DNA from 2 places in the Nonomuraea sp. B10E15 genome. Region 1 is predicted to be linked to the other one. Evidence: predicted binding sites of a transcription regulator. Region 1 holds the regulator's gene; the other holds the start of a gene.
What was found. The regulator HrcA, encoded in region 1, represses chaperone genes, less so after heat shock. The targets are predictions, from matches to a motif close to TTGGCACTCTCNNNNNGAGAGTGCCAA.

Region 1 (8,238 bases):
CACCCTAAGGAACCGGGGAAACCTCAAGAACCGGAAGAGCGTAAACCCTCTGGGAAGGCCGCGCGTCCCACTGATGTGACCACCGAAACCCTTCTGGCCGACAGGTCGATGGGGGCGGTGCCGGTCGGGTGGGATGCCGACATGGCCGTTACCGCGCTCTACAGCGCGCATTTCCGGTCGTTGGTGCGTCTCGCTGTGTTGCTGGTGCGCGACATGGCAACCGCCGAGGAAGTCGTGCAGGATGCGTTCGTCGCCATTCATGGCGCGTGGCGTAGGCTGCGTGATCCCGACAAAGCACTCGCCTACCTGCGTCAATCCGTCGTCAACCGGTCCCGCTCCGTGCTGCGTCACCGCGCGGTCGTCGAGAAATACGCCCCCAAGGGCCTGCCTGACGCCCCGAGCGCCGAGAACGGCGCGATCGGCGAGCTGGAACGCTCCGCCGTCATCGAGGCGTTACGAGCCCTGCCGACCCGACAGAGAGAAGCACTGGTCCTACGCTATTACGGTGATCTGTCCGAAGCTGAGATCGCTCACGCCATGGGCATCAGCAAGGGGGCGGTCAAGAGCCACACCGCTCGTGGCATGGCCGCGTTGCGATCCGTTCTGGAGAAAATGTCATGACCCAGCCCCCCGACGAGTACGGCGACGCGCTGCGTCGTGCGCTCCGTGCGGAGGCGGATGCGGTCGTGCCCTCGCCGGAAGGACTGGAGATCATCCGTGCCCGCATCGAGCGGCGCGGCGTTCGTAACCTGTTCTGGTGGCGCGCGGGGGCGGCCGCCGCCAGTGCCCTGCTCGTGGCGGGGACGATCGTGATGATGGTTCCCGGGCTGCGCTCCCAGATCACCGAGGAGAGCTCCGTCCAGCCCGCCGGTGTCGAGTCCTCCGAGGTCCCGTCCAACTCCTCCACCACCCGCTCGCACGAGCCCCCGCCGAAGAAACCCGTCCCCTCGCGCTCCGAGGTCGTCTTCGTGCCGCCCGAGTCGAAGTCCCCGACGCCGCGGGCCTCGAAGACGGCCGACTCGACCAGGGCGCCGTCGCCCTCGTCCAGCCCCACGCCCACCCCGTGCCCTTCGGCGACCGTCGTGCCGGCCGAGCCGGCGCCCGACTGCCCCACGAGCACCCCCAGCCCGACGCCCGCCCCGGAAGAGACGTCCATGGAGCCCACGGCGTGCCCGATGGAGGAGTGCCCGCCTGGCGACGTCGTGGAGGAGACGCCCACCGGCGGCAGCAGCCCGCTCCTCGACGCCTCCCAGCCGGCGCCCTGACGGCCCTCAGAGGCCCTACCAGCGCCCCGTACGCGTCATCAGCACGGCCGCCGCCGCCACGCCCGCCGTGGACGTACGCAGGACCGTGGGCCCCAGCAGCACCGGCACAGCCCGCGCCGCGCGGAACCTGTCGAGCTCGTCCGCTGAGACACCGCCCTCAGGCCCCACGACCACCACGATGTCGCCGCCCTCCGGCAACTCCACGCCCGACAGCGGCTCGGCCGCCTCCTCGTGCAGCACCAGCCCCAGCGCCGCCTCCGACAGCAGCCGCTCGACCTGGGAGGTGGAGGCGAGGTCGGCGACCTCGGGCAGGCGGAACCTGCGGGCCTGCTTGCCCGCCTCACGAGCCGTGGACCGCCAGCGCCCCAGCGCCTTGGCGACCTTGTCGCCCTTCCACTGCGTGACGCTCCGGGCGGCCGACCACGGCACGATCACGTCGACGCCCGCCTCGGTCATCATCTCGACCGCCAGCTCGCCCCTGTCGCCCTTGGGCAGCCCCTGGACGACGACCAGCCGCCGGCCGGGCGGCTCGACGGTGTGCCGGCCGATCACGTCGAGCCGGAGCGCGTCCTTCAGCACCTCGCGTACGACGCACTCGGCGACGGAGCCGGCGCCGTCGGTCAGGTCGACCCGCTCGCCGGCCCGCAGGCGCCTGACCGAGGCCGCGTGGCGCCCCTCCGGGCCGTCGAGCGTCAGCTCCGTGCCGTCCAGCTCCCGCGACAGGAAGACGGGGACGGTCACGTCACCTGCCGTTGAAGGCGTCGCGCAGCCGGGAGAAGAAGCTCTGCTGCCCGGGGGCGAACTTGCCGGGAGGCCGCTCCTCGCCGCGCTGCCTGGACAGCTCGCGCAGCAGCTCCTCCTGCGCCGTGTCGAGGCGGGTCGGCGTCTCGACGTTGACGTGGATCAGCAGGTCGCCCCTGCCGGACTCGTTGAGCCGCTGCACGCCGCGCCCGTACATCGTGATGACCTGACCTGACTGGGTGCCCGGGCGGACGTCGATCTCCTCGGCGCCGTCGAGCGTCTCCACCGTCAGCACCGTGCCCAGCGCGGCGGCCGTCATCGGGATCTGCACGGTGCAGTGGAGGTCGTCGCCGCGCCGTTCGAAGATCTCGTGAGGCCGCTCGGCGATCTCGAGGAACAGGTCTCCGGGCGGGCCGCCTCCGGGACCGACCTCGCCCTCGCCGGCGAGCTGGATGTGGGTGCCGTCCTCGACGCCCGCGGGGATGCGGACCTTGATCGTCCGCCGGGTGCGCACCCGGCCGTCGCCCGAGCACTCCTGGCAGGGGTTGCGGATGATGGTGCCGAACCCGCCGCACTGCGGGCACGGCCGCGAGGTCATGACCTGGCCCAGGAACGAGCGGGTGACCTGGGAGATCTCGCCGCGCCCGTTGCACATGTCGCACGTGTCGGGGTGGGTGCCGGCCGCCGCGCCCGCGCCCTGGCACACCTCGCAGATCACGGCCGTGTCGACGACCAGCTCGCGGGTGGTGCCGAAAGCGGTCTCGCGCAGGTCGAGCTCGACCCTGATGGTGGCGTTGCGGCCCCTGCGGGCACGCGAACGGGGGCCCCTGGCGCCGGCCGCGGTGCCGAAGAAGGCGTCCATGATGTCGCTGAAGGGGAAACCCGCGCCGAACCCGCCGGCTCCGGCGCCCGCACCCGCTCCGGCGCCGCCGAAGGGGTCGCCGCCCAGGTCGTACATCTGGCGCTTGTTCGGGTCGGACAGCACCTCGTAGGCCTGCGTGATCTCCTTGAACCTGTCCTGAGTCTCAGGATCGGGGTTCATGTCGGGATGCAGCTCGCGGGCGAGCCGGCGGTAGGCCTTCTTGATCTCGTCCTGACTGGCGTCAGGGCGCACCCCGAGGGTGGCGTAATAGTCGCTGTTTGCCACTTATCGACCTCTTAAGATGCAGCCAGGATCTGGCTGACGTAGCGTGCCACCGCGCGCACGGCGCCCATCGTCACTGGATAATCCATCCTCGTGGGTCCCAGCACCCCGAGCCGGGCCAGTTGGTTGTCGCCAGAACCGTATCCGGTCGCGACGATGGATGTGCCCCGCAGGTAGGGGTTTTCCGAGCCGATGCGCACGGTGAGCGCGGACGGGGTGTCGGACGTGGTCTCGCCGAGCAGCCGCATGAGCACCACCTGCTCTTCCAGCGCCTCCAGCACGTCGCGGAGGCCGGTGGAGAAGTCGGCGCCGGCGAGGTTGGCCGCCCCGGCGAACACGATCTTCTCGTCGTGCCGCTCCACGAGGGTCTCGAGCAGCACCGACAGGATCGTCGCCACGGCGGGCCGGTCTTCGGCGGGCAACCGCTCAGGCAGGTCGGCCACCAGGTCGGGCACGCTGGTCAGGCCGCAGCCGTCGAGGCAGGAGTTGAGCACGGCGCGCAGGTGCGCGATCCGCGCCTCCTCCACCACCTCGGGCAGCTCGATCACGCGCTGCTCGACGCGGCCGGTGTTGGTGATCAGCACGAGCATGACCCGCCGGTCGTTCAGCGGGACGAGCTCGACGTGCCGCACCGTCGAACGGGTCAGCGTCGGGTATTGCACCACCGCCACCTGCCTGGTCAGCTGCGCGAGCAGGCGAACCGTGCGGGTCACCACGTCGTCGAGGTCGACCGCGCCGGCCAGGAACGTCTCGATCGCCCGGCGCTCGGCCCCCGACAGCGGCTTGACCTGCGAGAGCCGATCGACGAACAGGCGATAGCCCTTGTCCGTCGGCACCCGGCCCGCGCTGGTGTGCGGCTGCGTGATGTATCCCTCCTCCTCCAGCGCCGCCATGTCGTTCCTGACCGTCGCCGGGGAGACCTTCAGATTGTGGCGATCGGCCAGCGCCTTGGAGCCCACCGGTTCGTTGGTCGACACGTAGTCTTCGACAATGGCGCGGAGCACCGCCAGCTTCCGTTCGTCAAGCACGCGCTCACCTCCTGCCCTCGTGCCATGGGGAAGACACAGGCTCTAGCACTCTGTGTTCCCGAGTGCCAAGTGTACGGCTCTCGCCCACAAGGTGCGATAACACCGTGTCCCGTCCTGCTTCTAGCTTCCGGGAAGGGACAGGCCTCACACTTGCGCACATGACCGACGATTCCCAGCCCCCGTCGTCCGACCAGCCGCCAGGGCAGGATCCCGACCAAGGTCAGTCCCAACCCCCGCAGCACGGCCCGCGACCGGGCTCCCAGCCGGGCTACGGCCCTCAGCCGGGCTCCCAACCCGGCTACGAGCCCCAACCCGGTTCGCAACCCGGCTACGAGCCTCAGGCGGGCTCACAGCCTGGTTACAGTCCGCCGCCTCAGTTCGGGCATCCATCGCCACCCTATGATCAGCCCTCGGGCTACGGTCAGCCTTCGCCCCACGGGCAACCGCCGTACCACAGCGGGCCGTACGCGCGACAACCGCACCACAGCCAGCCCGGGCCGTACGCGCAGCAACCCCAGTACGGCCCGCAACCCCAGTACGGCCCGCAGCCGCAGTACGGCCCGCAGCCGCAGTACGGACCTCATGGCGGGCAACCCCAGTTCCCGCCCCGCATCGACCCGAAGGCCGTGACGCCGCCCCTGTGGTGGCTCGGAGCCGTCTGGGGCGTGGCCGTCGTGTGCCTGATCACCGCCGCCGTCATGTTCGGCGGCGGGGCCGACGCGTCCGGCCTGGCGCCGACCAAGGCGTTCGCGGCCGGTGAAAGCGTCACGGTGCCGATCGACCCCGCGGACAGGCCGGCCGTCTACATCGCCAGCGACACGGCCGTCCACTACGCGTGCGAGATCTCCGGACCGGCCAGGCTGGCCAAGACCACGGGCCTCCCGAGGGTCACGGAGGGCGGCACGGTCTGGCAGCAGTTCCTCGTCATCAACGCGCCCGCCAGGGGCGACTACCAGCTGATCTGCACCCACCAGGAGCAGGCCACCGTACGGTACGGCGTCGGGAAGGACGCCTCCTCCACGGGCGCGGTGACGACCGCCCCGTTGCTGGTCGGCGGCGCGGGACTGCTCGCCGCGGTCATCGGCACGGCCGTCGTCCTGGCGGGCCGGGGTGCGTCGCGCAGGCGCCTTGCGGTCGGCGCGGTCGGCGGGTGATTTGCTACCGTCCCCGTGTGTACGAGGGCGATGTACTGGCGGGGAATTGGCGTCGGCCGGGCAAGGGGAAGATCCCGAAAGTGCCCGCCGAGCTGGAGCTCGTCGTGGAAGATGCCGACAGCGGCTTCTGCGGCGCGGTGGTGGCCTGTGACAAGGAGGCCGTCACGCTCGAAGACCGGTTCGGCAAGCGCCGGTTGTTCCCGCTCGCGCCCGCGGCGTTCCTGCTCGAGGGCAAGCCCGTGACACTCGTGCGCCCGGCGGCGGCCCCCGCGGGCACCAGACGCAGCGCGTCGGGCTCGATCGCCGTCCAGGGGCTGCGGGCCAGGGTGGCCAGGGAGAGCCGGATCTACGTGGAAGGTGTGCACGACGCCGCCCTCGTGGAGAAGATCTGGGGTCACGACCTGCGGGTCGAAGGGGTCGTGGTCGAATACCTGGAGGGCGTGGACGATCTTCCCGCCATCGTGGCGGAGTTCGGTCCCGAGCCTGGCCGCCGGCTCGGGGTGCTGGTCGACCACCTCGTGCCCGGTTCCAAGGAGAGCCGGATCGCCGCCGAGATCACCTCACCGGACGTGCTCGTCGTGGGGCACCCCTACGTCGACATCTGGCAGGCGGTCAAACCGTCCGTGCTGCGCATCCCCGGCTGGCCCGACGTGCCGCGCGGCGTGCCGTGGAAGGAAGGCGTGATCGCGGCCCTGGGCTGGCGCATGGAGCCCGCGCAGGCATGGCGGCGCATCCTCGGCGCCGTCTCGAGCTACACCGACCTGGAGCCGGAGCTGCTCGGCCGGGTCGAAGAACTGATCGACTTCGTGACGGAGGCATCTTGACTTCCTCCCCACGCCTAAAGGCGGGGGATTCCAACCTTCACAGGTTGGGTTTCCTGCTTCGTGGGCGACTGCACCCGGGCGGACCCGGAGTGTCTGACATCACCTCCACAGGCAGACACGGCAAGACCTGCCGCCAGGATGTTCTTCGCGGCGTTGACGTCCCTGTCATGCAGGGTGCCGCAGCCCGGACAGGTCCACGTCCGGGTGGAGAGCGAGAGCGTTGCGAGCAGGTGTCCGCAGTCGGAGCATGTCTTCGAGCTGGGGAACCAGCGGTCCACGACGATCAGGTGGCGTCCGTACTTGGCCGTCTTGTATTCGAGCATGCGGCGGAAGGTGCCCCAGCCGCAGTCGGAGATGGCCTTGGCCAGGCTCCGGTTGCGGACCATGTTCTTCACGGCCAGGTCTTCGATCACGATCACGTCGTGGTCGCGGACCAGCCGCGTCGAGGTGCGGTGCAGGAAGTCCGCCCGGGACGCGCGGACCTTGCGGTGGGCGCGGGCGACCTTGGCTTTCGCCTTGGCCCGGTTGTTCGAGCCGCGCTGTTTTCGGGCCATCCGGCGTTGGTAGCGGGCCAGGTTGCGTTCTCGTTCGGCCAGGCTGCGAGGGTTGGCGATCTTCTCGCCGCCGGAGGTGACCGCGAAGTCCTTGACCCCCAGGTCCACGCCGAGCACGGCGCCGGCAGGGGCGGCCTGATCCGGGTCGTCGGCCTCGGCGGCGAAGCTGACGTACCAGCGTCCGCACGGGTCGCGGGAGACGGTCACCGTGGACGGGTTGATCGTGGCCGGGTCGATGTCCGGCCACGACCACACGAACGCCAGTCGCGTGTTCATCTTGGCCAGGAACAGTTGCCCGTCGCGGTAGCGGAACCCGGAGCGGGTGTATTCGGCGCCCTGGCGGCCGGTGCGGGACTTGTAGCGCGGATATCGGGCGCGTCCGGCGAAGAAGTTGGCGAACGCCTTCTGCTGAGTGCGCAGCACCTGCTGAAGCGGGACCGAGGACACCTCGTTCAGCCAGGCGAACTCCTCGGTCCGCTTGAGCTGGGTGAGGAAGGCGTTGGCCTGCGGCACGTTCGTGGATGCCCGTTCGGTGTGCCAGCGGCGGTGCCGCCAGGCGAGCGTCTGATTCCACACCACGCGCACACAGCCGAACGTGCGGTTGAGCACCGCTGCCTGTTCGGGGGTCGGGTAGGCCCGGCACTTGTACGCCGTCCGCACACTCAAGATCTTAGCAGGCCACCCCGCGCCTGCTTAACGCCATTCCGCCTTGACGGCGGACTGACGTCCTGTGCGCCGCTACGCGGCAGGTTCGCTTTCCTCCCCAGGGCTGAAGCCCGGGGTCTCCAGCGAAGGAACGAGAGATGAGCCAGGATCCCCAGCCGCCACCTGACGACGAACGCACCCGCAAGGTGTCAGCGTCAGACCTCCAGCCGGACCACTGCTCCGGCCCTCAACCCCCGGCCTCCGGCGAGCAGCCGGACTACCGCGGCCAACCCGGCTCCCAACCCGGCTACGGCCCTCAACCAGGATCTCAGCCCGCCTACGGCGACCAACCCGGATACGGATCCCAACCGCAATCCCATCCCGCATACGGCGGCCGGCCCGGCTACGGCGGGCAGTTCGGCCAGACGAGCCAGCCGGGCTACACCGGCCAGCCCGGGTACGGCAGCCAGCCCGGGTACGGCCCGCAGCCCGGGTCCGAGCCCGCCTACGGCGAGCAGTCCTACGGCCGGATGCCCGACTCCGAGCCCATCTACGGACCCCAGCCGCCCCGTTACGGCGGGCAACCAGGTTACGGCGGGCAGCCCGGCTACGGTCCGCCTCCCGGTTACGCACCACCGCCCGGCCAGGGCCAGGCCCCGGGATACGGCGCTCCCCCGCCCGGCTACGCCTACCCCCGGGGCCCGCACGAGCCGTACGTCCCCGGCCGTTTCGGCCCTCGCCCGGGCACCGACGACACCTCGCTGGCGATGATCGCGCACCTGCTGGGCCTGCTGGCCTCCTGGATCGGTCCGCTGGTCATCTACCTCATGAAGAAGGACGAGTCGCCGTACGTGCGGGACCAGGCGGCCGAGGCGCTCAACTT
Region 2 (8,238 bases), on a different contig from region 1:
CCAGAGCGGTCCATTCACGGTGGAGATGTTGAACGGGGCCGACGTCCTGTTCGAAAGCGTGGTCGGCATGGCCGTGCAGTCACCGACGCTGGAATTGCACACAGCAATCCCGGATGAACGAACGATGAGCGATTTTGCTCGTAAATTTGCGGATCCATGGATTGATGCGCAGCAACGAAATCTTCTTGCCGTTCATGTGATCTTGCCGGTTTCCGCACTGACACTCCCAGGCGTACGCGATCTGCTGACCCGCCTGGTCGAAGCCGGCGGCAAGGTGCGCACGCTGGATCGCGTGCCGACCTGGTTCATGGCCGCCGGCGCCGACGTGGCCGGCCTGCCCGCGTTCTGGGGCGGCAACCTGCCCGACCACGCCTACCACTTCTACCTCGTACGCACGCCGATCGTGGTGGGCATGCTCCGCGCGCTCTTCTACGAGTTGTGGGGCCGCGCCACGCCCCTGCCGTGGGGGCGCGGCATCGACGGGATGGCGCAGGTGCTGCGCCTGGCCGCCCAGGGCCTGTGCGACGAGTCGATAGCCCGCCAGCTCGGCATCTCGGTCAGGACGGTACGCGCCAGGTTCGCCGGCGCCATGGCCGAATTGGGCGCCCAATCGCGCTTCCAGGCAGGCGTGGAGGCCGCCAGGCGCGGATGGCTGAGGTAATATCCACCGCTCGGGCCGCATCGGTCATATGGTGGGAAGGTGCTGGAAGACGTCCCCCGCGACCCGTTCGCGGACGACCCTAACGACCCTTCCTCGGCGATGGGCGCCCTAGACGACGCCGAACCACTCACCGCGGCCGAACGCGACGAGGCCATCACCGACCTCGCCGACGTCGAGGTCTTCCGCTCCCTGCTCGAACCGCAGGGAGTGCTGGGCCTCGTGCTCGACTGCCCCGAATGCGGCGAGCAGCACTTCTTCGACTGGGAGCTGCTGCGCGGCAACCTGCGACAGATGATCGAGAAGGGCCAGCCGCAGGTCCACGAGCCGGCCTTCCACCCTGACCCGGCCGACTACGTCAGCTGGGAATACGCCAGAGGCTATGTCGATGGTGTCATCGACACGGAGGAGCGCCGCTGATCCACGTCGTCGAGCAGCACGGCCAGCAACCGTGCGGCCGGATCGCCTGGGTCAGGCATCTCTCCACGACCGAGCGCGTCGAGCAGCGCGTCGGTCTCGTGCTCTGGAGTCAAGCCGACTCCAGCTCGGCCATCTGCCGCAACCTGGCCAGCGCCCGATGCTGGGCGACGCGGACCGCACCCGGTGACATGCCGAGTACATTACCGGTCTCCTCCGCCGAAAGCCCCGACACCACCCGCAGCAGCAACAACTCCCGCTGGTTCTCCGGCAGCCTGGCCAGCAGCCTGCGCGCGTGCTCCACCTCGATGTAGCGGACCACCGTCTCCTCGGGCCCAGGCCCGTCGTCAGGCCCGTCGGGCAGGTCCTGGGTCGGAACGGCCGAGCGCACGGAGCTCCGCAGCGCGTCGGCCACTTTGTGCGAGGCGATCCCGAACACGAAGGAGGCGAACGGCCGCCCCATGTCGCGGTAACGCGGCAGCGCGGACAGGACCGCGATGCACACCTCCTGGGCGACGTCATCGGCAATGTGATATTGCCCAGAAACCCTGCCCAGCCTGGCACGGCAATACCGCACCACCATCGGACGCAACTCGCCGAGCAGAGATTCGATCGCACTGCGATCTCCCTGCACGGCGAGGCTCGTCAGTTCCCTAAGGTCGGAGTCATCCGTCCGTGCCGGAAGTCTCGACGCGAGCCTTACCCCAATTTTGGCGTCGGCGACGCTTCCCTCGCTCACGATAGGCATGATGCCCGCACTGATCCGGCCTGTCGTCATGGCGAACGGCTACGGATTGGTCACATTGAAGCGACGATAACTATCGGTAATCGAATGGGCACACTACGGCGAAACGGCTGGCATAATGTTTCATCCCATAACCGGGAATGCACGACATTTGTCAGACCGCCGACGCATATCACCCTCTCCCGGTTTACTGCATTATTCCACCTTTTCCCCCACTTCTCCCCAGAACCCTGCGCCCACCCGCGCCGCGAGCCCTCACCACCGCCCCCATCCGAACGAGCAAGGGCGAGACCCACCACGGCACGTCCCAGGCGGGCACGACAAGGACACCGCAGGCCCACCGCCTTCCAGGGCCGCCTCTGCCGCCTCCGCGGACAGACCCACGCTCCACCCCGGGACAACCCGCCATGAACGCCACTGACCGCGTCGACGCGGGGATCGCCCGTGCCCGGAGGGCGTCGTCGCCGGGGCCGGCCAGGAGCTCAGCGAACGCGAACGGCCCGCACCCCCCTGGGGATGCGGGCCGTGTCGCGAAACGGGAGAAGCGGTCAGTGGCCGTGGCCGTGACCGTGACCCTGGCCGTCGGCCGGGGCCTCCTCCTCGGGCTTGTCCACCACGAGCGCCTCGGTCGTGAGCAGCATGCCCGCGATCGAAGCGGCGTTCTGCACCGCCGACCGGGTGACCTTGACCGGGTCGATGACGCCCTGCGCGAGCAGGTCGCCGTATTCGCCGGTCGCGGCGTTGAGGCCGTGACCGGCCTCCAGCTCGGCGATCTTGTGGGTGACCACGTAACCCTCGAGACCGGCGTTCTCGGCGATCCAGCGGGCCGGCTCGACCAGCGCGCGGCGCACGATGCCGACGCCGGTGGCCTCGTCGCCGGACAGCTCGAGGTCGTCGAGGCCCTTGGCGACGTGGATCAGCGCGGTGCCGCCGCCGGAGACGATGCCCTCCTCGATCGCGGCGCGCGTCGCGGAGATCGCGTCCTCGAGGCGGTGCTTCTTCTCCTTGAGCTCGACCTCGGTGGCGGCGCCGACACGCAGCACGCACACACCGCCGGCGAGCTTGGCCAGGCGCTCCTGCAGCTTCTCGCGGTCCCAGTCGGAGTCGGACTGCTCGATGGCAATCTTGATCTCCTTGACGCGGTCCTCGATGGCCTGGGCGTCGCCGGCGCCGTCGACGATGGTGGTGTTGTCCTTCGTCACCACGACGCGGCGGGCCTGGCCGAGCACCTCGAGACCGACGTGCTCCAGCTTGAGGCCGATCTCCTCGCTGACGACCTGGCCGCCGGTGAGGATGGCCATGTCCTGCAGCATCGCCTTGCGGCGGTCGCCGAAGCCCGGGGCCTTGACGGCCACGGAGGTGAAGGTGCCGCGGATCTTGTTGGTCACCAGAACGGCCAGGGCCTCGCCCTCGACGTCCTCGGCGACCACGAGCAGCGGCTTCTTCGTCTGGGCGATCTTCTCCAGCAGCGGCAGGAAGTCCGCGATGGAGGCGATCTTGCCCTGGGTGAGCAGGATGTAGGCGTCCTCGAGGACGGACTCCATCCGCTCGGGGTCGGTCACCATGTAGGCCGACAGGTAGCCCTTGTCGAACTGCATGCCCTCGGTGAACTCGAGCTCCATGCCCATGGCGTTGGACTCTTCGACGGTGAGCACGCCGTCCTTGCCCACCTTGTCGAACGCCTCGGCGATCAGGTCGCCGATCTGCGCGTCCTGGGCGGAGATCGTCGCAACGTTGGCGATCTCCTTCTTGTCCTCGACCGGCCGGGCGGTGGCGAGCAGCTTGTCGCTGATCGCCTTGGCGGCCTTGTCGATGCCGCGCTTGAGCGACAGCGGCGAGGCGCCGGCCGCCACGTTGCGCAGGCCCTCGCGGACCATCGCCTGGGCCAGCACCGTCGCGGTGGTGGTGCCGTCACCGGCGATGTCGTTGGTCTTGGTGGCAACTTCCTTGGCGAGCTGGGCGCCGAGGTTTTCGTAGCGCTCGTCCAGCTCGATCTCACGAGCGATGGTCACACCGTCGTTCGTGATCGTCGGCGCACCGAACTTCTTGTCGATGACGACGTTGCGGCCACGCGGGCCAAGGGTCACCTTCACGGCGTCCGCGAGGGCGTTCACGCCACGCTCTAGCGCGCGGCGGGCGTCCTCGTCGAACTCCAGGATCTTCGCCATAGCTGAAAGTCCTCTCCTAGCGTCGAAAGCCCCGGTCGCCCCTTGGAGCGCCCGGGGCTCGACGCACCGGCTTACTTCTCGATGATCGCGAGAACGTCGCGGGCGGAGAGCACGAGGTACTCCTCGCCGCCGTACTTGACCTCGGTGCCGCCGTACTTGCTGTAGAGGACGATGTCGCCCTCGGAGACGTCGAGCGGAATCCGCTTGTCGCCGTCCTCGTCCCAGTTGCCGGGGCCCACCGCGAGGACCTTGCCCTCCTGCGGCTTCTCCTTGGCGGTGTCCGGGATGACCAGGCCGGAAGCGGTGGTCTGCTCGGCCTCAAGCGGCTGAACCACAATGCGGTCGCCGAGCGGCTTAACGGGAACCTTGGTGGCGGTCGTCACGATCGGACCTCCCCTTCAGATTTGAATGATCTAGAAGAGGCGACCAGCTGGGCCTGCCGTCGCGGGTGTCAGACCTGCCTCGTCGCACGTTGGCACTCTCAAGGGGAGAGTGCCAACAGGAAACATATGCAAGAGGGGCTTGACAGTCAACACGAACGCGTCTGCTGAGAGCGATCAGGGTGCCGGCAACAAGGCGCTATCAGCGTAATGGCCGGTCATACAGGGGTTAGTAAAGATCCTCCTGCCGCGAGATTCGCGAGCGCGCGTGTCGCGCCGTCCTGACGACCCGGCATCTTCTGGTAAGCGACCGGGCCACCGTTCCACGCTATCCCCCGCGCCCCACCGCTCCGGCCGGATCCCCGCGCCGCGGGTACGTCCCCGGTGCCGCTAACGTCGTGTGACGTGGACCTCGACGCCTTCAACGAGCTGCTGACCCCGCGCGGGCGGCGGGCGCTCGCGGAGGCCGGCGAGCTCGCCGGCGCCGACCCGGTGGCCGCCGCCACGAGGCTGCGCAGGACGTATGACGCGGCGCTCACCTCGGCGGCGCTCACCCAGGCGGGGCTCAGGGAGCGCGCCACGGCCAAGTTCGGCGAGGACGCCCGGCTGATGTACTTCACGCCGCACGGCCTTGAGCAGGCCACCAGGACGGAGGTCGCCGGGCACCGCGCCGCCCGCCTGGTGGCCGCCCGCGCCCCGGAGCCGAGAGTCGCGGACGCGTGCTGCGGCATCGGCGGCGACCTGCTGGCGCTGGCCCGCGCAGGCTGCGCCGTGGAGGCCGTCGACACCGACCCGCTGACCGCCGCCGTGGCCAGGGCCAACGCCGAGGCGCTCGGGCTTGGCGACCGGGTGACGGTGCGCGTGGCCGACGCGGCCGGCGTCGAGCCGGAGCGCTACGACGTGCTCTTCGCCGACCCGGCACGGCGTACGAGCAGGGGCCGCACGTTCGACCCCATGGCCTACTCGCCGCCCTGGCCGGTGGTGCTCGACCTCGTCTCCAGGGCTCGTGCGGCCTGTCTCAAGGTCGCCCCCGGCATCCCCTACACGTTCATCCCCGAAGGGGCGGAGGCCGAGTGGGTGTCCTTCAAGGGCGAGGTGAAGGAGGCGACGCTCTGGACCGGGGCCGGCCGGAAGGCGGACCGCCGGGCCACCCTGCTGCCCGGCGGCCACACCCTCACGGCCACGGGCGTCCGGGCCGCCACGGGCCCGCCGGGCCGGTACGTCTACGAGCCCGACGGCGCCGCCATCCGCGCGCACCTCGTGGGCGAGGTGGCCGAGATCGTCGGCGGCCGCCTGCTCGACCCGATGATCGCGTACATCACGGGCGACGACCCCGTGGACACCCCATGGGCGGCGAGGTACGAGATAGACGACGTACTTCCGTTCTCGCTGAAGAAACTACGCGCCGCACTTCGAGAGCGGAAAATCGGAAATGTCACCATCAAGAAGCGCGCCTCAGCCGTCGACATCGAACGCCTGCGCAGCGATTTGCGACTCAACGGGGACAGAACAGCCGTCGTCATCCTGACCCGCATTCTTGATAAACCATCGGTCATCATCTGCAATCCACCATCACCCCGCTGAGCAGGCATCTCGGGCATTCTTCGGTTTCGAGCGATCTTTCCATTCGGCGCTGACGGACCTTGATCAAAAGGCTAAGGTGGGCGGGCGGGAGTTCTCCCCAGTGCGGTTAACCGTGTTCTCGCTCTTTCATCTGCAAACCTGACCTACCCCACCGCTGCGCGGCAGACCGTCGGCGAGCGAAGGAGCTTTCGGTGGATCATTCCAACCACACCACCCTTCTTCAGGCAGGCGGCCATCTGGCCATTTCAGAGAGAATGCGAGACCTGCTGCAGCGCGCCTCCCAGGATCACGTCTACGAGCAGCGCACCCAGGGCGCCATGCTCGACGAGATCCGCCAGCGGCTCGAAGGCATGGAGTGGCTCCTGCGCGAGGTGCGCGAGCGCGAGCTCGGCGGCCTGAGCGGCACCCTTGAGGCGGTCAACGGACGGCTGGACGACATCACCGCCAAGCCGCCGATGTGGGCCGAGGGCCTGGCGCAGCACGTGGAGGCGGTCCGCGACCACGTCGACGCCGTCGGCGAGCGGGTGAGCGGCGTCGACGCCCGTGTCGCCCCGATGTCCGAGCTGCCCGGCCTGCAGGCCGGCGTCGGCACCGTCGGCGAGGGCGTCGACGAGGCGCTCAACCGCCTGCAGGCGGTGCTCGACACCGCCGACGGCATCACCAAGGGCATGTCCGACTTCGCCACCAGGCTGACCACGCTCAGCTCCAGCATGGAGGCCGCCGCCGGCCGCTTCACCAGGCTCGACCGGTCGATGGCCGAGCTGGCCACCCGCACCGACCGCGTCGAGGGCGTGATCAGCGACCTGTCCGAGGGCATCGCCGACTCGGCCGAGCAGACGCGGGCCCGCCTCGACGCCGCCGAGCAGCGCATGGCTGCCCGCCTCGACGAGACCGACCAGCGCCTCACCGCCCGGCTCGACGAGGCGGGCCAGCACCTCACGACCCGGCTCGACGACACCGACGAGCGGCTCACCGTGCGCCTGGAGGGCACCGACCGGCGCCTGACCGCCCGGCTCGACGAGACCGACCAGAGGCTGGCCAGGAGCCTCGTCGAGGCCGACGAGCGGCTCGCCATCCGGCTCAAGGAGGCCGACGACCAGCTCACCGGCCACCTCTCCGACATCGAGCAGCGGCTCGCCGCCAGGCTCGACGAGACCGACCGCCACCTCGCCGTCCAACTCGGCGAGAGCGAGCAGCGCCTGACCGCCCGGCTCGGCGGCGTGGACGCCAGGCTCGACCGGGCGGAAAGCGCGCTCTCCGGCCTCGACACCAGGGTGGCCGACTTCGGCGGCCGGCTGGAGTCCGCCGACGAGTGCCTGGCCGACATCGACACCAGGATCGACGGCCTCGACACCCGGGTGGGCGGCGTCGACAAGCGCCTCGCGTCGATGGACGGCCAGCTCGGCGCGGTCGACAAGCGCCTCGGCATCCTCGACGGCCATCTGGGCCGCCACGACGACCGCTTCGACGCGCTCGACGTACGCGTCGACGCCCGCTTCACCGCCCTCGACGAGCGCATGTCCGGCACCGAGCAGCGCGTGGGCGAGAGCACCACCCGCGCAGAGGGCCGCTTCAACCGGCTCGACGGCCAGATGGACGCCATCGACGAGCGCCTCGGCGAGGCCGAAGAGCACCTGAGCAGCCGCTTCGACGCCATCGACGGCCACCTCGGAGGGCTCGACAGCCGCTTCAACGTCCTCGACACCCACGTCAACGGCCTGGTCACCCGCGCCGAGCAGGCCAGCGAGCACCTGGAGTCCGTCGACGACCGCATCGAGTCGGTCAACCAGCGCGTCGGCCAGCTGCCCGCCACCCTGGCCATCCCCGAGCGGATCGGCGAGCTGATCCGCTCGCAGACCGGCGACCAGGCCGAGCGGCTGACCACCGCCGCCACCGCGCTCACCGAGCTGGTCAGGACACGTCCCGACCGCGACGAGCTGGCCGAGACGGTCACCGGCATCGTGCAGCCCGCCGCCGAAGACCTCAACAAGCGTCTCGGCGCCCTGGAGGAGACCATGCTGGCGCTGGCCGAGGCCCTGCTCCGCCCGACCAGGGCGAAGGACTGACCGCTCGCGCGGGCACCCGCCGGCCTGCCCGCGCCCTACACGTGCACCGTCGTGATCGGGAGCGAGGAGTCGGCCGGGATCTCCAGGGTCGAGGGGGTGATGCCGGCCGCGACCAGGTCGGAGCCCAGGGCGGCGACCATGGCGCCGTTGTCGGTGCACAACCCGGGCCGCGGCACCCGCAGGCGCACACCGGCCGCCTCGCAGCGCTCCTGCGCCAGCG

Region 2: the regulator HrcA is predicted to act here: its motif matches at 4,461-4,487, upstream of groES (co-chaperone GroES).

The regions. Positions count from the first base shown of each region.
Region 1 is NZ_JBDPMB010000001.1:343,161-351,398, reverse strand. It holds gene ABGB14_RS01665 (SigE family RNA polymerase sigma factor) at 109-621, shown strand; gene ABGB14_RS01660 (hypothetical protein) at 618-1,265, shown strand; gene ABGB14_RS01655 (16S rRNA (uracil(1498)-N(3))-methyltransferase) at 1,281-2,006, opposite strand; gene dnaJ (molecular chaperone DnaJ) at 2,008-3,153, opposite strand; gene hrcA (heat-inducible transcriptional repressor HrcA) at 3,165-4,178, opposite strand; gene ABGB14_RS01640 (hypothetical protein) at 4,337-5,332, shown strand; gene ABGB14_RS01635 (DUF3097 domain-containing protein) at 5,350-6,156, shown strand; gene ABGB14_RS01630 (RNA-guided endonuclease TnpB family protein) at 6,171-7,370, opposite strand; gene ABGB14_RS01625 (DUF4870 domain-containing protein) at 7,514-8,238, shown strand, end outside.
Region 2 is NZ_JBDPMB010000010.1:51,875-60,112, reverse strand. It holds gene ABGB14_RS26495 (helix-turn-helix transcriptional regulator) at 1-661, shown strand, start outside; gene ABGB14_RS26490 (DUF5319 domain-containing protein) at 701-1,078, shown strand; gene ABGB14_RS26485 (sigma-70 family RNA polymerase sigma factor) at 1,188-1,823, opposite strand; gene groL (chaperonin GroEL) at 2,369-3,988, opposite strand; gene groES (co-chaperone GroES) at 4,060-4,374, opposite strand; gene ABGB14_RS26470 (class I SAM-dependent methyltransferase) at 4,774-5,952, shown strand; gene ABGB14_RS26465 (hypothetical protein) at 6,144-8,018, shown strand; gene tsaD (tRNA (adenosine(37)-N6)-threonylcarbamoyltransferase complex transferase subunit TsaD) at 8,054-8,238, opposite strand, start outside.